Regions from separate parts of the Microcystis sp. BLCC-F210 genome, predicted to be linked through region 4. Evidence: predicted binding sites of a transcription regulator. Region 4 holds the regulator's gene; each other region holds the start of a gene.

Region 1 (5,802 bases), 1.5 Mb from region 4:
CATAAATCGACTAAATCCTTATCTGGCAAGAGACTTAATTGATTAGTTCGCTCTAGATCAAAAATAATTGACAAAAATCACTAAATGCTTTTCTATATAAGGGTTCCATCCCTTATAACCCCTGTCCATTGCATAACAGAAACCGAAGAACCCCAATTGTTTTTTTTATTGTTCGCCTCTTCTAGAAAATAGTTGCTTCGTACTATATTTTCCTTGCCAAAATCGGGGTTAATGCTCTATTTATTTCAAAATGAGAATTGCTGCGACTTCATAATTCATAATTTATAATTTGTAATTTATATGTACTCGAGAATATCTTGACTATCGAACCCCATTCAAGTTATTGTATGAAATGGGGTCAGAGAGTGGTGAAATCCAGGTTTGAATTGGCGTATAAACTCGGACAGTAATGCAATTCAGATTTGAATTGGCCTACTCTTTTGGGGACTCACCCAAAAGCCGACAAGTATTGTCTGTCTGATCATAATCTTATTGATTGTTCTTTCAGCCATCTAACCACTAAAAAAGGACCAGAACACCATGATAGATAACTTTGCCGCCAACGACATCTATAACTACATAGATGGTCTAGATTCCTCAGATTTTCAGAAATTCCTAGCGGGGAATAAGTCATCAATTTTTCCCACTACAGCCACTAATCGAGCCACATCTCTTTTCAAAGAAGAAGTAGAGAGCCTTGATTTTACTACCTTAGATAACACCTTAGCAACGGCGCGTGATATCACCATTGGAGCGACTCCCACCACCTACAGCGATTTCGTTGGTTCTACAGACACCAATGATTACTATCGTTTTAGTTTAGGAACCACTAGCAACTTTAGCCTGGATTTAACAGGATTAAGTGCCGATGCTGATGTGTCCTTATTAAACAGTAACGGCCGTGTGATTACTAAATCCACGAATGGCGGTACCAGCAGTGAGAGTATTACTCGTCAACTGAATGCGGGTACTTACTATGTCCGGGTTTATCCCTACAGTGGCAGCACTAACTATAACTTAAGTTTAGCTGCCGCTTCTGCAACGATTCCTGATAACGCCGGTAATACCTTAGCAACAGCGCGTGATATCACCATTGGAGCAACTCCCACCAGCTACAGCGATTTTGTTGGTTCTACAGACAGCAATGATTACTATCGTTTTAGTTTAGAAACCAGTAGCGACTTTAGCCTCAACTTAACGGGATTAAGTGCCGATGCTGATGTGTCCTTATTAGATAGTAATGGCAGTGTAATTACTAGCTCCACTAATGGCAGTACCAGCAGTGAGAGTATTACTCGTCAACTCAGTGCGGGTACTTACTATGTCTGGGTTTATCCCTACAGTGGCAGCACTAACTATAACTTAAGTCTGTCGGCTACCACAGCCACAGTCACACCCGGATATAGTGCCATTTCAGGATACGGTTTAGTTAATGCCGCAAGAGCTGTCGCTGGAGCCTTGAATCAAAGTCCTTTTGCCGATGTTCCCACTTTTGGTAGTGCTAATGACTGGGGGGTTAACTTAGTTAATGCTCCAGAAGCTTGGGCAAGAGGTTATACAGGACAAGGAATCGTCGTTGCTGTACTAGATACAGGAGTTGACCGCAATCATGCCGACTTAGCGGGCAATATTTGGACGAACGCGGGCGAAATTGCCAATGATGGTCTTGATAACGATGGCAACGGTTACGTTGATGACGTTTATGGCTGGAACTTTGCCAATGGCAATAATAACACTTTAGATGTTAACAGCCATGGTACCCATGTGGCGGGAACCATTGCTGCTGCTAATAATGGTTTCGGGGCCACTGGTGTGGCCTACAATTCCAGAATTATGCCAGTGAAAGTTTTGGACGATTCTGGTAGTGGCAGCTATAGTGGCGTTGCCCAAGGAATTCGCTACGCTGTGGACAACGGTGCTGATGTAATTAATATGAGTTTGGGGGGTGGTAGCACTGACAGTGCGGTTCAATCAGCCCTCCAGTATGCCAGCAGTCGCGGTGTTATCGTGGTTATGGCCGCTGGTAATGAGGGGGCAGCTCAACCCAGTTATCCCGCTTCCAGTGCCACCTCTTGGGGTCTTGCAGTAGGTGCCGTTGATAGTTCTAACCAGATGGCTTCCTTCTCCAATCGTGCTGGCTCCAATTCTTCGATGAGGTATGTCACCGCTCCAGGCGTACAAGTGTATTCTACTCTCCCTAATGGTGGCTATGGTTTCTTGAATGGAACCTCTATGGCAGCACCTCATGTAGCTGGAGTGGTGGCCTTAATGTTGAGTGCCAATCCGAATCTGACCGATGCTCAAGTACGTCAAATTATTACGACCACAGCAGGTAATGTCGCCTAAAACTTGGCTGTTTTTCATCTTCAGATTTCCTATCTTTAGCCATCAGCTTTTCGCTGATGGCTGATTCCTAGGCCTCAGACAAAAAAAACTCGTTTACTTTTCAGTGAACGAGTTTACTTTCCATGATATGATCAATAGTCCTTTGAGTTATTTAGCAACTGCTACCGGTGCTTTGACGGGCTGGGGCTGGGGCTGCAGGTCGCGCAAACTTGGGAAAAGGAAGTGGTTTTCCTCCACATATTGCGCTCCAAACAGTCCTTTTTCAGCCCAGAAATAGCGATCGGTTGTATGCTCGTTACGCTTGACAATCAATAAAGCTGGTGGGCTAATGCCTATAGCTTGAATATACTTACGCGCCGCAGTTACGGGTTTATCTTCGCCACTTTCAATACTATACTGGGGTACAAGTTCAAGTATCTTACGTCCTTCTTGACGACGGCGACTCTTACGTTTCCGTTTTCTGGCCAACCCAATTACCTCCTGTTTTGGCTAATCGTTGTAATGATAGTTACAAAAGCCGTAGCGATTATATCCCTTCTAGACCAAGAAATCAAGTGTCCCTCACAAACTTAATTACAGACAAATTTGACTAGAAGCTAGACTGAGACTATGTTTAAGTTTTTCTGACAAAAACACACCCACAAATATCGATACAAAACTTATTATTCTTAAACTTTTTTTAATATATGCTGTGATCCACCCCTACAATAGTGACCAAACCCTTGTTATAACTGGTTTTTGCCGGTTGCCCTCGACTCAAGAGGAGGGTCATTCTTCCCTATTTACACTGGGAAATAAAACTCGCAACCCTAGCTGTATCTAGGTTTTCTGATTTTTTACTTTTTACTTTCTTGGTATGCCCTTCTCTTTCCCTTCCAGGACTCCCCTGAGTGATGATTTTATTGCTCTGTGTCAGGCACAGATGGAACTTTTGCGGGAGCAAATGGAAACGGATAGAAGTGCAGTTTATTTAACGGAACCTTTATCGAGTAATTTAATCCCAGTCGTTGTTTATCCGCCTTTTAATCCATCTTCTTCCCCAAAAAAGCGGCTTTCCTTGCAACCAGGGCAACCAGCAGCAGACTTGTTAACTGCGGTTAAGTTAGAGGATTTATCCCATCTGTGGAGTAATCAGGAGACCGTCAGCGGTCATCGCTTGTTTTTACCCTTAATGTATGAAGAGGGTATGGTCGGATTATTGGTGACAACCCGAGAAAAACGACCTTGGCAAAGTTGGGAATTAACCCAGATGGAAAAAATTACCCAAACCCTTGCTTTAGCCTGTGTACTCGATCGCCAATTGGGAGAAGAACGTTATTATCGACAATGGCAACGTCAGCGCCTCGATACCTTTCTCCATCAAATCCGCAATCCCCTCACCGCTTTAAAAACCTTTGGTAAACTTCTACTCAAAAGGCTTTTAGCCGAAGAGGGTGACGATACGGCCATTACTGGTATCCTGAGGGAAAGCGATCGAGTTCGGGACTTAATCGCTGGATTTGATGCACAAATCCAGCAAGAAAGCGAAAATTACCCCACCGTCGATATTCCTCTCCTGCAAGCGCAATCTTCCCCCGCTGCCTTTCTGCTGCCTGCTGGCAGCACTCAGCTAACTCCGATCGATCTCCATGATCTTCTCGATCCGCTGCTCCTTTCGGCCCAAGCGGTAGCCAAAGAGAGAAATCTCGGTCTAGAAACGATTTACGGGGAAGATGTACCACTTATTCGGGCTAATATCCCCAGTTTGCGGGAAGTATTCAGCAATTTAATTGATAATGCCCTCAAATATACTCCTGCGGGCGGAAAAGTCACCGTCGAGGTAAAAAATGTTAAGAATAGTGTAGAAATTGTTTTTAAAGACACGGGTTATGGTATTCCAAGAAGCGATCAAGAAAGAATTTTTCAACGTTACTACCGGGGAGTGCAAGCAGGGGGAGATATAGCGGGTACGGGATTGGGTTTAGCGATCGCCAAAGAATTAATTACCAGCATGGGGGGGACGATTGAATTTATCAGTCCTAATCCCGAGGGAACAAGTTCCCTCTATCCTGGCACGGTTTTTCGGGTTAGTATGCCAGTTATACTCGATAATAACCTCAGTATAGAGGGATGATCTGGGGGTAAAATCTGCTGATCGAGACAATCAGTGGGAGTAGTCGGTTAAAATTGCTGAAAAATATCAGTATCAATGTTAACTTGGCTGTAAACCAAAGAATTAACTAAATCATGGCGACTATCGAACAATTAGAACCCGCTAATAGGGCCGATGTGGTAGTATATATGCCCTACTATGCCAAGGACAAACATAGTATTCTGCCCTATGCGATCGCTTTATATCAAGCAGGAGCTTTAGAAGGTCGTCGTCGCATAGAAAGCGGTAATGGGATTCCTTTTGTAGCGTCTTGGTATGTATCAAAATTGCCCTCGGAATTGACCCGTTGTCGTTTACAATTTGAAGGACAGGCCGACCTAAGCTATGAGATGACGATTATTAACGCCGAGTTTATCGAATATCTCATTGATGCGATTAAAACCTTTAGGCAGCTAGGTTCGGCCGACTTTTCGCAGGGATTTTATCGGAAACTGCTGCGATTTGAAGAATAAAAGTCGGGATTTTACGGGTTAAAAGGAGCAAATCGTGGCCAAATCAGCCAAATCTATACTTATCTCTTCCCTAGAACCCCTCAGCGGTAAATCGGGAACTGTCGTCGGTTTAGCGCACCTCTTGCGGCAAAAAGGACTAGAGATAAGTTACGGCAAACCAGTGGGCAATTGTCCGGGATACATTGATGGGCAATTGGTCGATGAGGATGTAGAATTTATTCGGCAATTACTAGAATTATCCCCCGAACAGCTGCGTTTACCCGTGATCTATACAGATGTAGATTCCGTTGCTAAACGTCTGCAAGGTGTAGATAAACAGGACTACGGCAATGTTCTTGCTGGTTATCTGGAGGATCGGGTTAACAGTGATATTACCCTCCTCGAAGGACCGGGGACTCTCTGGGAAGGTAGTATTTTTCAGTTATCGATGGGGGAGATGGCCAAAATTCTCCAGACTCCGATCCTATTGGTGGCCCGCTATAGTTCTCCCCTAATTGCCGAGAGTCTGCTGAAAGCGCAACGGGAATTAAATAATCAACTGCTGGGGGTAGTAATTAGCGATATTCCCACCGATGATTGGGAGGAAGTACAATCCCTCCTCAAACCCTATCTCGCGGGCCAAGGTGTGGAGGTTTTAGGATTGTTACCCGCTAGTAAATTATTGCGTAGTATTAGTGTTCGGGAAATTGTCCATCTTTTAGGGGCAAAGGTATTATGTCGGCCCGATCGTTTAGATTGGATGGTAGAAAGTTTAGCGATCGGGGCGATGAATGTCAACGCCGCTTTAGAATATTTTCGCAAGGGAGAAAATATGGCTGTGATTACGGGTGGCGATCGCACAGACCTCCAGTT
Region 2 (5,802 bases), 2.2 Mb from region 4:
TGCGATACATTTGCCTGTCCGCGCCGGGGGGCAACCCATTCTTGTCTCATAATTTTATTTCCTCTGTAAACAGCTTCCCTACGCTGGAATTACCCAGTCTCAGGTTCTAAGGGTCTTTCTCAGCCTGATTATCTCAGACACCCCTAGCTATGAGGGCAATTCTATCACTGTTGAGGACTGAGGAGATAAAGCTTAAGATTGTTGTTTGATTAGGCAGTAATACTAAATCCGTTGAGTAACGCACAGAAAACGGGTTTCTCGGAGAAACCCGTTTTCTACTCATGCAAAAGGCAAAAGGAAATAAATAATCAGTTTTTAATAACCGGATTTAGTATCAGTATTCAGTTTTTATTTATTATCCCATCTCCCCGCTCCCCAATTCATAATTCATAATTCATAATTCATAATTCATAATTTATAATTTATAGCGTTTCTGATTCACAAGAGGTACATTCCCGATTCTGAACAGCTTAATCAGCAAAGGTTTAAGTGTGACGCACAGATGCGAGAACCGCTATATAATTTATAATTTATAATTCATAATTCATAATTCATAATTCATAATTCATAATTCCCCTGCTGATTCCGAAAAAAAGGGGCAGGCAAAAAGCCTACCCTAGGATTGATGATTATTCAATCAAACCTTAAACATCGTAGTAGAGAGAGAACTCGTAGGGGTGGGGACGTAAGCGCATCGGGTTAACTTCGTTATCGAGTTTGTAGGTGATCCAGTTTTGGATAAAGTCTTCGGTAAAAACACCAGAATCGGTCAAGAAAGCGTGATCTTTTTCGAGACTTTCTAGAGCTGCTTCCAGAGAACCGGGGGTAGAGGGTATTTTTGACAATTCTTCGGGACTGAGTTCGTAGATATCCACATCGAGAGGTTCTCCCGGTTCAATTTGATTTTTAATCCCATCGATACCCGCACAGAGCATAGCTGCAAAAGCGAGGTAGGGGTTAGAAGTCGCGTCAGGACAACGGAATTCTAAACGTTTAGCTTTCGGGTTGCTTCCCGATAAAGGAATCCGAATCGAAGCGGAGCGATTACCTTGGGAGTAGGCCAGGTTTACTGGGGCCTCAAAACCGGGGACGAGACGCTTGTAAGAGTTGGTGGTGGGGTTAGTTAAAGCTAAGAGTGCAGGAGCGTGTTTAAGCAAACCACCGATGTAGTACAGTGCCATTTGGCTGAGTCCAGCGTATTTATCGCCAGCGAACAGGGGTTGACCATCTTTCCAGATAGACTGGTGAACGTGCATCCCAGAACCATTATCACCAAAGATGGGTTTAGGCATAAAGGTGACGGTTTTACCGTATTTCTTAGCCACGTTCTTGATGCAGTATTTGTAGGTCATCAAGTAGTCGGCGGCCCGTACTAGGGTAGAGAATTTAATCCCTAACTCATTTTGACCACCGGTAGCGACTTCGTGGTGATGTTTTTCGATGGGAACTCCGCAGTCGGCCATGGTTAAGAGCATTTCCGTGCGAATATCTTGAGAGGTATCGGTGGGACTAACGGGGAAATAACCCTGTTTGTAGGCGGGTTTATAGGCAAGATTTCCGTCTTTTTCGTCTTTACCGCTATTCCAACGACCTTCGACACTATCCATGTAATAATAGCCGGCGTTGGCGGTTTGGTCAAAACGAGCGCTATCAAAAAGGAAAAATTCTGCTTCCGGTCCAAAATATACGGTATCACCTAAACCGGTAGTGCCGAGATAATCGATCGCTTTCTGGGCAATAGAGCGAGGATCGCGGCTATACCATTCACCGGTTCTCGGTTCTTTAATGCTACAGATCATGCTTAGGGTCGGTTCCTTGTAGAAGGGATCGATCCAAGCGGTGGTAGGATCGGGAACCATGGCCATATCAGATTCGTTAATTGCTTTCCAACCGCGAATACTGGAACCATCGAAAGCAACACCATCGCTGAAAGAGCTTTCATCGATTTGGTCGTAGTAGAACGAGCAATGTTGCCAGATACCGGGCATATCAATAAATTTCAGGTCAATAATCTTAATATTGTTGTCCTGAATCATTTTCAAGACTTCTTGTGGCGTTTCGGGCATGGAAAACTCCTTTGATGTATGGATCGGTTCTTAAGCTTCTCAAAAAAACCATCCTAAACAGTCACTTTCGCAGGTTTTGTATTTTTCGATACAAAATCTTTGATCCTAGCTTGAAAAAATCTGTAATTTCCTTGTTGAGGTCGGTAATGGAGCCGAATGACGATTTCTTTTCCTAACCCGCGCTTCCCTTAGCGATCGGGTTGGGCTATTATCTCAATTTGGGAAAGGCAATCCCTCTGCCCTAATGTTTCAGAAAAACGATAGAGTTGAAAGGGTTTTGGTTTGCATCTTTCAAAAATAACTAGAGAATTAATATGGCCATCAATAATGTTGGACTTCGAGAAACCTTAGAAGCATTGCGGGTTGAACTGAGTAAATCTATTTTAGCCTCTGAGGGTGAGCAGATTCGCTTTGAGGTGGGTGAAATTGAATTAGAGGTTCAATTTGTGGTTGAGCAGTCGAAAGAAGGCAAAGGTGGGCTAAAATTTTGGGTAGTAGAAATGGGTGGGGGTGTCACCAACAAGGATACGATAACCCATAGAATTAAAATTCCCCTTAAACCCATTGGGAAAGATGGAGGACCTATCAAGACAGCAAGTGATGATATTCCCGATTAGAATTTTATACCCCTAGGGACGCAATGCTTGCCCCCAAAGCAGTTAATTTGTAGGATGGGTTAGCGAAGCGTAACCCATCGCCATCCCAGAAGAATAGGTTACATCAATCCGATAAGTTATGCCCCAATTCCAACCCGATCGCGCTTTAGAAATTGTTGCCCCTAAATACGGCACTGCCTATCGAATTGGGGGACGTTTACTCTTGACTTGTCGGCATCTATTTGATAATAGTAACGACTGTAAAGTACGATTTAGATCAGCATCAAACTATTCTGATAAGCAAGACATAGACGCTAAGGTAATTTGGAAAGCTCCCGATAATATCGATATAGCCTTAGTAGAATTACCAGAAACTATCGAAACTTGTAATCCTGTAGGTTTTGGGGTGTTACCTGATGCGAGTAGCACCCAAAAAGTTAAATTTGACTGTTTGGGCTTTCCCCAATTTTTACGGTATTCTGAAGATGGTATAAAATACGCCACAGGGTTACATATTGAGGGAACTATCGATGTGTCTAATCGTGCGCCTCATAACCGTTTGTTATTAAATATTAAAGATAGTCCAGATATTCAACCAACAGATAAACAGTTAGAAAGATTAGCAGAAAATCAATCTCTTTGGGAGGGAACATCGGGATCAGCAATTGTTTGTTATGGGTTAGTGATTGGGGTACAATCTAAACAGCCAATTAGAGAGCGTCTGGCATCTTTAGAAGCTGAATCTTTGGCAAGAGTTTATGATAATCCTGAATGGTGTGAAATATTAGAAAAACGTGACATTGATCCAAATCCTACTACAACAGGTTTAGGTCATGAAGACGAAACAAGATTAAGTTCTAAAGACCCCTTGAGTCAAGTTCGGGACTATGTGCCGACTGAGTTTGAGTTGTTAGATCATGATTTTTATAAGAAACGAAAAGGGGAAAATATTCCGATTTTACGTTTGCCTTCGGCGGCAAAAAATTGGTCATTGATTACTCAAGGTAGTTATATTGAGCGCGAGCAACAAGGAGAAGCCTTAAATTTAGCCAAAAGTTTGAAAGATTATCAGGGAATTTCATTTTTTTTGATTCGAGGAAACCCCGGAGAGGGTAAAACGGCATTAATGAAATGGTTGGCTTATCAGTTAACGGAGCAGAATGAAATTGTTTTACAAAAGCAGGAAGATAATTTTGCCTGGTTGGATTTGCTTTATGAGTTTTCGCAACAAGTTCAGCAGAAACCGATTTATTTAATTGCGGATGATTTGTTTCGGGAAGATGAGTATTTTCTGGAAGCATTGGAGGAGAATGAGCTTCAGTTTCCGCTTATTATTATCGGCACGACTCGCTGGAATGAGAATCAGCAAGAGCGATTAGAGTATCAGGGTTATCGGATTGAGGGTTTAGATTTAAAGTTATCTTCAATTGAGGAAAGAGAACGCATTTTAAGGCAAATTCGCCAAGCTGATCAAGGAGTTAATGAACGCTTGAATCGTCTTTCTATGAATGAGTTAGCTCAATTAATGAATGCGCCGACGATGTTGACGTTAATGTTACAGCTTTCTGAGGGAAAACCGTTTGATCAGATTATTGCGGATGTGATCAAAAAGTTACCGAATGAACCAAATTATCCTGTTTATCAAGCATTTGGTGTAGTTTGTGCTTTTTATCAGTATGGTATTGCTGTTTATCCAAATATTCTTGCGCTATGTTTGCCCAATTATTCTCAAGATGCGATTGATAATGTGGTTAATCTAGCACCAGATACTGATTTAAAAGGATTAATTCAAATAGGTTCTTATGCAGGTTACGAGGGACTAACAGCGATTCATCAAGAAATTGCTAAATACGCCATTACTGTCACCTATAAACGGCGCAATAATCAAGAGAATTTGCCCTATTTATTTAATTTATTGGAAAAATATTTGAGAGTAATAATTCCTAATTTAGAGAGTGAAGTTGAAACTCATCAACGCTGGTTTTGTCATCAATTAAGAGATTTAACAAGCAATAATCAGCAGGATTTAGTCAAGAAAATTCTACGAGATTTTTCTGAAAAAGTAGCAATTCTTCAACAGAAATGTAGAGTTAGTAATCTGATTAGGTGGCAAGATATTTATCGAAACATTGATATGAAAGAGAAGAGCGAACACGTTTTCGATTTACTTCTTTCTCTTAAACCAGAGGATGGATATGAATTTCAGTATAAATTTAACTGGATAAAAAAGAGAGGAAAAGCAGAGCAAATACGAGAAATAATTGTTGAATTCCAAATGTGGTTAGAATCTCATCCTGATGATTTTCATGTCCGACAAGGCTATCTGGCATTAATAGGAAGCCTAGGAAGCCATGGAACCTCTGACCAAAAGCAGAAAGCCATTATCCAAACAAACACTTGGTTAGAATCTCATCCTGATGATTTTCATGTCCGACAAGGCTATCTGGCATTAATAGGAAGCCATGGAACCTCTGACCAAAAGCAGAAAGCCATTATCCAAACAAACACTTGGTTAGAATCTCATCCTGATGATTTTCATGTCCGACAAGGCTATCTGGCATTAATAGGAAGCAATGGAACCTCTGACCAAAAGCAGAAAGCCATTATCCAAACAAACACTTGGTTAGAATCTCATCCTAATAATGTTCATGTCCGACAAGGCTATCTGGCATTAATAGGAAGCCATGGAACCTCTGACCAAAAGCAGAAAGCCATTATCCAAACAAACACTTGGTTAGAATCTCATCATGATGATTTTAATGTCCGACAAGGCTATCTGGTATTAATAGGAAGCAATGGAACCTCTGACCAAAAGCAGAAAGCCATTATCCAAACAAACACTTGGTTAGAATCTCATCCTAATAATGTTAATGTCCGACAAGGCTATCTGGCATTAATAGGAAGCCATGGAACCTCTGACCAAAAGCAGAAAGCCATTATCCAAACAAACACTTGGTTAGAATCTCATCCTGATGATGTTCACATTCGACAAGGCTATCTAGCATTAGTAGGAAGAAATGGAACCTCTGACCAAAAGCAGCAAGCAATTGTTCAGACAAGTAATTGGCTAGAATTTAACCCAAATAATCGCTTTATTATGAGTTTGTTTTTTGGTTACTATCGGGATTACCTTGACTATG
Region 3 (5,802 bases), 1.1 Mb from region 4:
CCTTGGTAAAGAATAGGTTAAGAAGTGAATAAAAGAACGTAATGTATTGTCAAGAAAATTTTTCTCGATAACTAGACAAAAATCTCCACTTCTTTTACCATTTATTTTGACTAAACATTAGTTTTAAGTCGCAGGTAAAGCCACTAACTTTTCTCGTCTAGATAGGGGTTTTCTCTTTCCCTACCATTATAGCGACGTAAAAACAACAAAGAAAAGATTAAGGTTTACAGCCATCATCCCTAAGCCTTGAATCAGTTATCAGATGTGAGTTTTCAGTTCACCGATTACCGATTACAGCAAAAAATTCCCCAACACCCAACACCCAAATCCCTCACTGATTACTGATTACTGTTTACTGATAACTGAAAAGTCTCCCCAATACCCGTTTTTACTTTCTCCTTGTTGACACCTATGCTAGAAATTTTTACTCAGCTATCTCGTCCCACCAAAGTAGTGGCAACCATACTAGGAACTGCTCTACTTTTCCCCGCTTGTGCCAATATTAATCCTCAAGACCTAAAACCAATTAAAATCGATGGTTCGAGTACCGTAGCACCAATTACCGATAAAGTTCTCGAAGATTTTAAAGCCAATCCTCCCCACAAAGCTTTGGCTGATGTTAAAGTTGACGCTAATATTTCAGGAACCGGCGGCGGTTTTAGAAAATTTTGTGCAGGAGAAACCGATATTAATAATGCTTCTCGGCCGATTTCTGTGGAAGAATTAAAAAAATGTGATGCTAATAAGATAAGATTTATTGAACTACCGATCGCTTTTGATGCTTTAACCGTGGTAGTCAATCCCCAAAATAACTGGGTTGATGATATTTCCACCACAGAATTAAGAACTATTTGGGAACCAGCAGCCGAGAATAAAATCAAACGTTGGAATCAAATTAATCCCGCTTGGCCCGACCGACCGATTACCCTTCACGGGCCGGGTAAAGATTCCGGAACCTACGATTTTTTTAGTGATGTAATTAACGGCAAAGATGCCAGTCGTGGGGACTTTAATTTTAGTGAAGATGACCAAGCTTTAGTTAATGCCGTCAGTCAAGATCCCAACGCTTTAGGCTATTTTGGCCATGCTTACTATGAACAAAATCGGGATAAATTAAAAGCTTTGAAAGTTAATGGTATTGAACCAACTCGCAGCAATGTCGAGGATAGTAAATATCAGCCTTTATCTCGTCCTTTGTTTATCTATGTTAATGCTCAAAAAGCCCAAGAGAATCCCGCTTTAGAGAAATTTGTTAAATATTATCTCGATCGAGTTCCTGATTTATTAGATAGTATTGGTTATATTCCCCTACCGGATGAGGCCTATCATTTGGCACGGGTACAGTTGCAAAAATTTGAGGTAGGAACGGTTTTTGAGGGCCGACCTCAACCCAATTTAACCATCGGGGAATTACTTCGCAAACAAGCTCAATTTGAAGCTAAGTAACGATTCCCATCTCATACTAAATCCCTTGAGTATAGCCTACATATCAGGCTCTTCTAGGTTCTGTGTGATAAGTTTAACTTACATTATGATCGATCGATCTTTGTGTCCTCTGTGTCTGGAGTGGTTCCTTCTACTCCCTCGCCAGCAGGACTGTATCTTAGAATACATTTTACCCACCAAATCCAAGAGAGCCACAGATAATCAGTCTTTAACAACTGGATTTAGTATGGAAGGAAAATATATAAAGATTTTTCTGCTGCCATCTGCCCCTTACTATAGCAAGAGGTTTGCCAATTTCACCCAACAGAGATACAGAAAAAAAGAGGGGATAAACCCCCCATTCAGCGTATCGAGAAACTTGTTAATTAACCCTTCGGTGTCGCCCCAAATTGCTCGATGAGGATAGAGGTTAACACCGATTTTAGGTCTTCACAGGGAATCCCTTTTTGTACACAACTTCCCAGGTGAGCATCTTTACCCACTTTACCCCCCATGTAGAGGTCAACTCCCTCCACGGTTTTGCCGTCTTTGCGCGCTTTTGTCCCCATCAAACCGATATCGGCCACTTGGGGTTGTCCGCAGGAGTTAGGGCAACCGGTCCAGTGCATACGCACACCCCGGGGGATATTTAATTCGGCATCTAACTGACGAATCAAGTCCACAGCCTTATTTTTGGTTTCAATCAGGGCAAAATTGCAGAATTGCGCCCCCGTACAGGAAACGAGCGCTCGTTGTAAAGGAGTGGGATTGGGGGTAAACTTAGCCAGTAAAGGCTCGGTTAAAAGAGTCGCCATATTTTCAGCCGCTATATTGGGAATAATCACGTTTTGTTCCACGGTTAAACGCAATTCTCCGCTGCCATACACTTCAGCAATCCGGGACAAATCGAACATATCATCGGCAAATAGACGACCAACGGGAACACAAAGACCGATATAGCTTAATCCCTCCTGTTTTTGCGGAAAAACTCCCAAATGATCCCGTTTTTCCCAGTCGATTGCATCTTTTTCGGCTGCCGTTGCCAAGGGATAACCTAAGTGATTAGCCACCCGCGTGCGGAATTCCTCGATTCCCCACTCATCAATTAACCACATTAAACGGGATTTTTGACGATTGGAGCGTAATCCGTTATCGCGGTAAACTTCTAAAATCCCTCGGCATAAATCCACCACCTCCTGATTCGGTCTCACCCAAACATTCATGGGAATTGCCGCTTCACAGCGTTTAGCCGAGAAAAAGCCACCCACCACGACATTAAAGCCTAATTCTCCCTCTTTATAGGCAGGAACAAAGGCAATATCGTTAATTTCCGCATGAACGGAATTATCCCGGCCTCCCTCGATGGCAATATTAAATTTGCGGGGCAGATTGGTAAATTGATAATTACCTTGACCGCAGTTAGTAATCATATCTTGGACTTTTTGGACTAATTCCCTGGTGTCAATTAATTCATCCGCGTCTAGTCCTGCCATGGGTGAACCGGTAATATTTCTGACATTATCCATGCCCGATTGTACCGAAGTCATACCCACGGATTTTAGTCGTTGGAAAATATCAGGAATATCTTCGATACGAATACCGCGTAATTGTAAGTTCTGACGAGTAGTAATATCGGCATTACCATCATCGCCGTAACGCTGCACAATTTCCCCTAAAACGCGCATTTGCTCACCGCTAATAATGCCGTTAGGAACCCGCAAACGCATCATAAATTTGCCCGGGGTGACAGGACGATAAAAAACACCCACCCATTTTAAGCGATATTCTAAATCGGTTTTATCCATCGCTTCCCACCCGATTTGGGCAAAATGATCTAGTTCATCTTTAATGGCTAATCCGTCTTTCTCGGCTTTAAATTTCTCGAATTTATTGAGAGTTGTTCCATCTTTTTCAGGTGCTTGTACCACGAATCTATCTCCTTCTGGTTGGTGGGTGTAATTGTTCTAGTTGGTGCGGGTTAGAAATGAAGAAATCGGGATTTAACAATAAGTATTCTGTAAAATACTGTCGTCATTAGCAAAAATTTAGTAATTTACCTAGTCTCTAAGTAGTCGTGCAAAATAAATTTCCTAGTGAAGATAGGCAAAAGGCAAAAGGCAAGAGGCAAGAGGTGGTTAGATATGTGTAATTAATTTTGCTTAGGTACTTATTTGTTATTTAATTCTTTTTAACTTGGATAATTTTGTATTGTTTGTAACAGAAATCCTTTAACCATCGTGTTTAAGGATTTCTGTCATGCAGTAAGTGCATTAAGGTGGGGTGTGGGGTGTGGGGTGTGGGGTGTGGGGAAGTGGGGAGATGGGGGGAAGTGGGGTGCGGGGGGAAGTGGGGAGAGGGAGCATCTCACCTTTGCAATAAGCATAAATACTTAGTAGAAAAATAGACTTTTCGAGGGTAATTCTTGTTTTAATTCTCCATGTACGCGGTCTTTAAAAGCCTCTATTTCATTCCAAGACACGATTAAGAGTGGCTTTTAAGCTAAGTATAATTACTCATCGCGTAAGTGAGATGCTCCCGTGGGGAGATGGGGGGAAGTGGGGAGATGGGGGAATAAATAAAAATACGGCGGTTCCTCTATCCATCTGGCACAGATAAATCCTTATCGGATAAGCCTTTCGGCGTGGAGAATGTACCAGAACCAAGATAAATCCGCCGTAATCTCCTGAATTCATAATTCATAATTCATAATTCATAATTCCGTGAATTTTCCTAAGCGAGAAACTTAACCAACTCCTCTAATTTTTGCCAAGCTAACCCACTGGCTAAAATCTCGCGTGCGAGGGCGAAACCAGCAGCATGATCGCCAAAAGTGACCTTTTCTGCCACCTGTAGGGCAAGAGCGGCATTAATTGCCACAGCATCCCGTTGAGCGGGCGTTCCCCCCCCTTGCAGGATATTTTTGAGGATTTCGGCATTTTCTGGCACTTCCCCGCCTTTAAGGGCATTTAAACTAGCTCTAGGGATAGAAATTGACAAGGGATCGATCTCCCCAGAAATCACCTCACCATTATTTAATAAAGCCATATCGGTCAGATCTCCTAACCCCACCTCATCGAGTTTTTCCCGTCCGTGAACAATAATCGCCTTTGGGGTTCCCATTTGTGCTAAAGCTGTGGCCATGGGGATGAGAAATTGCCGGTCATAAACTCCGATAACTTGACCTGTGGGACGCAGAGGATTAACTAGAGGACCCAAAAGATTAAAAACCGTGCGAACTTTCAGGGTTTTGCGGAGATTAGCCACACTTTTCAGGGCCGGATGCCAACCGGGGGCAAAAAGAAAGGTCACTCCCACCCCATCTAAGGCCGCCGCTACTTTCTCGCTCGGGGCGCTTAAATTAACCCCAAGATATTCTAAAACATCGGCCGAACCGACCTTGCTGGAGGCAGAGCGATTGCCGTGTTTAGCCACTTTTACGCCTCCAGCGGCCGCCACAAAAGCCACGGCAGTGGAAATATTAAAGGTTGCGGCCCCGTCACCGCCGGTGCCACAGGTATCGATAACGGGAGTAGTATGGGGTTTAGGGTCTTCTAAGCGAGATTGTTGGCGTAAAACTGTGGCCATTCCCGCTAATTCGGCGGCTGAGACTCCTTTTGCTTGCAAAGCCGCTAAAATCGCCCCCGATAAAACTTCTGGAATCTGGCCGTTTAACCATCCGGTCATTAATTCTTCAGCTTGGTTAAGGGAAAGGGATTTTTGATCGAGTAGTTGCTGCAGTAGGTTTGGCCAGTCTTGATTGGTCATCGCTGTTCCATTGGTGTCGGGATGGGGCGATATACTATCATAGCGGTTTGTCTGGAGAATCGATCGCTCCTAGGAATTTTTACTTTAAATCGAGCAAACCCTGTTCTTTTAACTTGGGATTAAAACGAATTTCCATCTGTACTCCCCGTTTTTCTAGGGTTGATAAAATATCGTTTTCTACTCGTCTGGATACCTGTTTTAATAACTTAATTTTCCCTAATTCATCAGCATTTTGATAAATTTCTTTTTCTGTCTCAGTCATGGCTAATTTAACATCAATTGGCTCTGTCCAGAGTTTTTCATTGCTGATTACTGACTGACTTTCTCTTAGCCAAGCTTGTTTAATCGATTCGAGAATAGTTCGATTAGGACGCTCAATCACCTGTATTTTTAGCCAATAACAAGCTTGGGGCTGTCGGGCAAGATGTTGTTTTAAACTGAGATAAATATCACGAGAATAGCCGACAAAATTTAGGACTTGCTCTCGATTAAAAATGGCATAAACCCCAATTTTTTCCTGTAAGTCAGCAGAGATATTACCCGTGGTATCTAGGTAGGGAATATATTCTAATTGTTGGAGATTAGCAAAAGTATCAGGCTCGTTCATAATTA
Region 4 (5,802 bases):
CAGCGACGGGGAAACAATAAATCTTATCTAGAAATTCTTTTCGTTTCTGGGTTAAGTTTATCGGCTGTCTTGGCAATATCTAAGGTGGTCTATAAAGTGTTAACCGATGAAGATTTTCAGAATTGCCTTGGTTCGGATAGTCAAATCCTTCTTTTGTTAGCTGCTGTTCTCGGTATCTATATTTCTATTAAAGAGATTTGGAAATTATTTGAAGCGAAGTAATAGAAATGCCAGCTTTATCCATATCCAAAAGTTATACTAAATCCTGTTGAGAAGGTGTAGAATAGGCGTTGGGTTTCATGCTTTAACTCAACCTAAGTTCTATAAACATTATCAGTAAACCCCAAAAAAAAGGAAGCTAAATCATGAAAATTACTATCGATATTCCCGATGAATTGCTTCAACATTACAACTACAATAATCTTACCCGTGAAATTTTAGAGGCTTTGGTGGTGCAGGCCTACCGAGCGGAAAAAATCACCAGTGCCGAGGTCGGAAGTATTTTAGGTCTATCTTCTCGTTGGGTGGTGGATGCTTTTTTAAAAAACCATGATGCCGATTTACATTACAATGAAGTCGATCTAGACAGCGATCGCAAGACTCTTCAGCAACTTCGCAACAAACACGATCATAGTCTTTTATGATAGTCGTTTCTGATACCTCACCTATCAACTATTTACTGCTCATTGACCAGATCGACCTATTCCCCCGCTTATTTGGACAGATTATCATTCCCGATGTGGTTCGCGGTGAAATGCTTGATGCAGATGCACCGGCCATTCTTCAGCAATGGATCGCCAATCCACCCTCTTGGCTTATCATTGAGGCTGTTCAAACGATTGATGAAGCCCTAAATATTCTCGACCCCGGAGAACAGGCCGCTATCACCCTCGCTCAAACCTTACCCGCCGATTTGCTGATTATCGATGAACGCTTGGGGCGGCGAATTGCCAGCGAGCGGGGAATTCCTATTATTGGCACTCTCGGAATTTTAGACGACGCATCAAGCCGAGGCTTAATCGAGCTTTCAGATACTATAGCCCGACTACAACAGACTAATTTTCGCATTTCTCACCGCATAATTGAGAAATTGCTTGAAAATAGGGAATAAATTGTTAAAAAACTAAACGAACCTTCAGTCCGATCGCAATTAACCCCAAAGAAGTCAAAAATCCCCCTTCAGAACCTCGTGACACTAATAACTAATAACTAATAACTGAATAAAACTACATTCCCATAATTTCGTAACCGGAATCTACATAAATAATCTGACCAGTAATACCACTAGCAAGATCACTGGCTAAAAAAGCGGCCGTATTTCCCACTTCAATTTGTGTCACTGTGCGATGTAAAGGAGCGATTTCTTCCACATGATGGATCATATCAAGAATTCCCCCGACGGCCGAAGATGCTAAGGTGCGAATTGGACCGGCAGAAATACCATTAACTCGGATCTTTTGGCCACCTAATTCCGCGGCTAAATAGCGAACACTCATTTCTAAACCAGCTTTTGCCACCCCCATTAAATTATAGTTAGGAATTACCTTGACACCGCCGAGATAGGTAAGAGTGATAATACTTCCCCCTTCCGTCATCAAGGGTTTAGCCGATCGCGCTAGACGGGTTAGGGAAAAAGTGCTAATATCTAGGGACTTAGTGAAAGCTTCCCGGGGAATGGCGGTAAAATCGCCCGTTAAACCCTCTTTATCGGCAAAAGCGAGACAGTGAATCAAAATATCCAGTTTACCCCATTTTTCCGCCACTGTAGCGAAAGTATCTTCTACCTGTTGGTCATTTTGGACATCGCAGGGGACATAAAAAGCGGGATTAAGTTCATCGGCCAATTCTCGCACTTTTTTCTCAAAACGGCCTTTTTCGTCGGGGAGATAGGTGACACCGATATTTGCACCAGCTTGATGGAGTTGTTGGGCAATTCCCCAAGCGATCGAGCGATTATTGGCAATTCCTGTCACTAGGGCGTTTTTTCCCGTTAAATCTAACATAGTTCTCGTTTCTCTTACAAAAATCTCCCCAATAGCCGACCCCAGCGAGATTCGGTATAATAGGGATACAGATAACGGGGCAGCAATGATCACCCCTTCCCCATTGTCTGGCAAAAAGCGCCCAAAACTTTTCCCAGTTTAGGCAGCGGTTATGTTTAATAGAGGTGACACTCGTTGGATAATAAAAACAATTTTCCCCTTTTCTGGATGTGAGATGGACTTATCATTAATACAAGATAAACCCCTAGCAGATGTGTTCCGTCGAATCGGCAGCGGCAATTTCCCCCCGGTGGTGGAGTTGTTCGAGCGCGGCAAAACGATCTTTTTCCCCGGAGATCCCGCTGAAAGAGTCTATTTTTTGCTGAAAGGAGCCGTTAAGTTGTCGCGAGTCTATGAAGCGGGAGAAGAAATTACCGTGGCTCTACTGCGGGAAAATAGCGTCTTTGGTGTGCTATCCTTACTGACTGGTCAGCGATCGGATCGTTTTTATCATGCCGTGGCTTTTACTCCGGTAGAATTACTCTCAGCCCCGATCGAGCAGGTAGAAAGATCCCTCCGCAATAATCCCGATTTATCAATGTTGATGCTGCAGGGTTTGTCCTCGCGGATTCTGCAAACGGAAATGATGATCGAAACCTTAGCTCACCGGGATATGGGTTCACGTTTGGTCAGTTTTTTATTGATTCTCTGTCGTGATTTTGGGGTTCCCACCACCGATGGCATCCGGGTGGATCTAAAATTGTCTCACCAAGCGATCGCAGAAGCGATCGGTTCTACTCGCGTCACTGTCACCCGTTTATTGGGAGAGCTGCGGGATCAGGAAATGGTCTCAATTTACAAGAAGAAAATCACCGTCCATAATCCCGTCGCTCTCAGTCAACAATTTACTTAAATTCTGGATGACTAGCGCTTATATTTTAGTTTTGGCTATCGTGGTTTTAGGTGGTCTGATAGCGGCGGTTGGCGATCGCATAGGTAGTCGTATAGGTAAGAAAAGGATGCGTTTATTTAATCTGCGTCCGAAACAAACCGCAACTTTAATGACGATTGTAACGGGAATTTTGATCGCTGGCTCGACTTTAATTGTCTTATTTGCTTCTAGTAAATCCCTACGTCAAGGGGTTTTTGAACTGGATCGCCTTTTAAATGAACGTCGTACCGCTATTAAGGATTTAGAAAGTCAGGTGAGAAAAACCACCGAACAAAAAAATCAGGTGGAAAAGGCTTTAAAAACGGCTAAAAGTGAACAGATAGCTGTGCAGAAACGTCTAGAGGTTCTTAATAAAAATTATCAGGCTTCTCGTCAACGTTTGCGATTAGTTTCGGGACAGTTAGAAAAGTTTCGCAAGGAAGTGGCCAATTTAAATAATGAACGAGTTATTTTAACTAATCAAAAGGCACAGTTAATCAGTCAACGGGAGCAATTGTCCCAACAAAAATCAATTCTTTCTAGTCAGATCAATCAACTACAAACCACCCTTCAAGCTAGAGATAAAGAGTTAGCTAATCAACAAAAGTTATTAACAACCAGACAAGCGCGACTTCAACAGTTGGAAACTCAACAAAAAACCCTACAGCTAGAAATTGATCGCCGGGATCAACGTATTGGAGAACTCGATCGATCGATTGTGGATAAAAATTTTGCTTTGGAACAGCGCGAGGGAAAATTAAAGGATTTAGAAACCCAAATGGCTTTTCTTAAGCGGGAAGTGGAAGTTTTAGAACAATACTATCAAACCTATCAAGAATTGCGGGAAAAACAAATCGCTATTTTCCGGGGACAGGTGTTATCTTTTGGAGCTTTTCGTATTGTTGATCCCCAAGCTATTGTCACCGTTATCGATAAGTTATTGCGGGAAGCGAATATGAATGCTATCCGTGCTACCCAACCAAATCAGCCTAATTTTGACCAGCGTTTAATTAAGATCACAAAAGCACAGGTAGAACAGTTAAGTCAACAATTACAGGACGGTAAAGAATATGTGGTGAGAATCCTTTCCGCAGGTAATTATGTTTTAGGAGAAAGCGAGATTCGTGTCTTTGCTGATGTGGTTCCCAATCAACGAGTTTTTGAGGAGAAACAGGTAATCGCTGCCGTTTCTATTGATCCCCAAAATATGACAGAAGAGGACCTACAAAAGCGTTTAGATTTACTTTTAGCTTCGGCTCAATTTCGCGCTAGAAGTGCGGGAGTTTTAGGGTCAATTCAAGTGGAAGATGGTTTATTAACTACGGTAGTTAACTTTATTGGTCAAGTGAAAAAGTCGGGTAATGCTATCGAAACACTTGAGGCAGTTGCTGCTAGTAAAACTAATACATCTGGACCTTTAACCTTGCGTTTAGTGGCGGTAAAAGATGGTAAAATTGTTTTTAGTACGTCCCCTTGAAAGATAGCTAAAGTTAGGAGTTGAGATTAAAATCAATTCCTTCGTAAATATCGGCAAGATTTAAGCTAATTCCTAAAGAATCTAGGGATATAATTCCCCTTGCTGGGGTGTATTCTTGCAGTAACCAATTATTTTCTGAGGTTTTGCTATAGGATTCTATTAGTATCTCCCCTTGACTGACGAGAAGATATTGGTTTAATTGGGGTATGGAACGATAATAACGGAATTTATCACCCCGATCATAACTAGAGGTGGAAGGGGATAAAACTTCGATAATTACGCAGGGATTTAAAATTTCATCATTGCGATGATCACTAAATAATGGTTCCCCAGCAATGATCATTAAATCTGGGTATAAACCGCGATTATATTGGGGTATCCATAGACGTAGATCGCTAGATTGAAGACGATAATTAGTTCCTCTTAAAGCTAATTTGAGCAGGACAATAAGATTAATGAGAATACTATTATGATTGATGCTTCCCCCCGTCATCTCGATAATTTCTCCGTCTTGATATTCGTGTTTAGTTTCCGCTCTAGTTTCTAAATTACGATATGCTTCTAAGCTGAGGGTTTTGGTAGGAGATGAAGTCAACATTTTTCTAGGTTAGATATTCTTTTATTTAATCATAACACAATTAATGCTACCTATTTAATTCTAATTCTCCTTGGAGAAAATCAATAAATTGTCTGGCAGTTCTTCCTGATCGCCCATTATGTTGGGTTGCCCATTGTTTGGCACGAAATTCTAGGTCTTCTAAGCTAATTTTTAATTTAGCTAAACTGGCTAAATGACGCACTATTTCCAGATACTTTTCTTGATTAGCTGGTTCAAAAGTTAGGGTTAAACCAAAGCGATCACTAAAGGATAATTTTTCTTGTACTGTGTCCCAATTATGGACTTCATCCCCATCTTTTGGTTGTGGTCGATCGGCGAAAAATTCTCTGACTAAATGTCGGCGATTAGAAGTGGCATAAACTACAACATTTTTCGGTCTAGCGGTGACACTTCCCTCTAAAACAACCTTTAAAGCTTTAAAAGCTTCATCGTCTTCTTCAAAGGATAAATCATCGACAAAGATAATAAATTTTTGTGGCAAATCTCGCAATTTTTCTACAATCAATGGTAGGTCTTTTAATTGGGATTTTGCCACTTCAATTAAGCGCAATCCCTGACTATGATATTTTTGCAATAATCCCTTGACTAGAGAAGATTTTCCTGAACCACGGCTGCCATAGAGTAGGACATTTAAAGCGGGATAACCTGCTAATAAAAACTCAGTGTTTTTAATCAAGGTTTCCTTGGGCATTTCATAACCGACTATTTCTTGAATCTGCACAGGATCGGGATGAGTAATTCCTTGTAATCGGCCTTCTTGCCACCTTAAAGCTTGATAACGGGCAAAAATTCC

The links. The regulator NtcA, encoded in region 4, controls nitrogen genes in cyanobacteria. The targets are predictions, from matches to a motif close to TTTGTANCNNNNGNTACAAA.
Region 1: the regulator NtcA is predicted to act here: its motif matches at 2,842-2,861, upstream of ACE3JL_RS23830 (DUF3155 domain-containing protein).
Region 2: the regulator NtcA is predicted to act here: its motif matches at 2,142-2,161, upstream of glnA (type I glutamate--ammonia ligase).
Region 3: the regulator NtcA is predicted to act here: its motif matches at 3,628-3,647, upstream of ACE3JL_RS21790 (ferredoxin--nitrite reductase).

The regions. Positions count from the first base shown of each region.
Region 1 covers NZ_CP169647.1:4,889,341-4,895,142, reverse strand. Annotated here, with positions in the region: gene ACE3JL_RS23835 (S8 family serine peptidase) at 541-2,346, shown strand; gene ACE3JL_RS23830 (DUF3155 domain-containing protein) at 2,494-2,814, opposite strand; gene ACE3JL_RS23825 (ATP-binding protein) at 3,203-4,459, shown strand; gene ebsA (type IV pilus biogenesis protein EbsA) at 4,573-4,950, shown strand; gene ACE3JL_RS23815 (phosphotransacetylase family protein) at 4,985-5,802, shown strand, end outside.
Region 2 covers NZ_CP169647.1:1,183,581-1,189,382, reverse strand. Annotated here, with positions in the region: gene thiC (phosphomethylpyrimidine synthase) at 1-50, opposite strand, end outside; TPP riboswitch at 59-155, opposite strand; gene glnA (type I glutamate--ammonia ligase) at 645-2,066, opposite strand; gene ACE3JL_RS05705 (trypco2 family protein) at 2,381-2,683, shown strand; gene ACE3JL_RS05700 (trypsin-like serine protease) at 2,802-5,802, shown strand, end outside.
Region 3 covers NZ_CP169647.1:4,480,796-4,486,597, forward strand. Annotated here, with positions in the region: gene ACE3JL_RS21785 (PstS family phosphate ABC transporter substrate-binding protein) at 412-1,446, shown strand; gene ACE3JL_RS21790 (ferredoxin--nitrite reductase) at 1,812-3,353, opposite strand; gene trpD (anthranilate phosphoribosyltransferase) at 4,156-5,190, opposite strand; gene ACE3JL_RS21800 (GIY-YIG nuclease family protein) at 5,270-5,797, opposite strand.
Region 4 covers NZ_CP169647.1:3,391,258-3,397,059, forward strand. Annotated here, with positions in the region: gene ACE3JL_RS16295 (hypothetical protein) at 1-222, shown strand, start outside; gene ACE3JL_RS16300 (UPF0175 family protein) at 366-644, shown strand; gene ACE3JL_RS16305 (DUF3368 domain-containing protein) at 641-1,111, shown strand; gene fabI (enoyl-ACP reductase FabI) at 1,227-2,003, opposite strand; gene ntcA (global nitrogen regulator NtcA) at 2,218-2,895, shown strand; gene ACE3JL_RS16320 (DUF3084 domain-containing protein) at 2,903-4,390, shown strand; gene ACE3JL_RS16325 (Uma2 family endonuclease) at 4,404-4,988, opposite strand; gene ACE3JL_RS16330 (ATP-binding protein) at 5,035-5,802, opposite strand, start outside.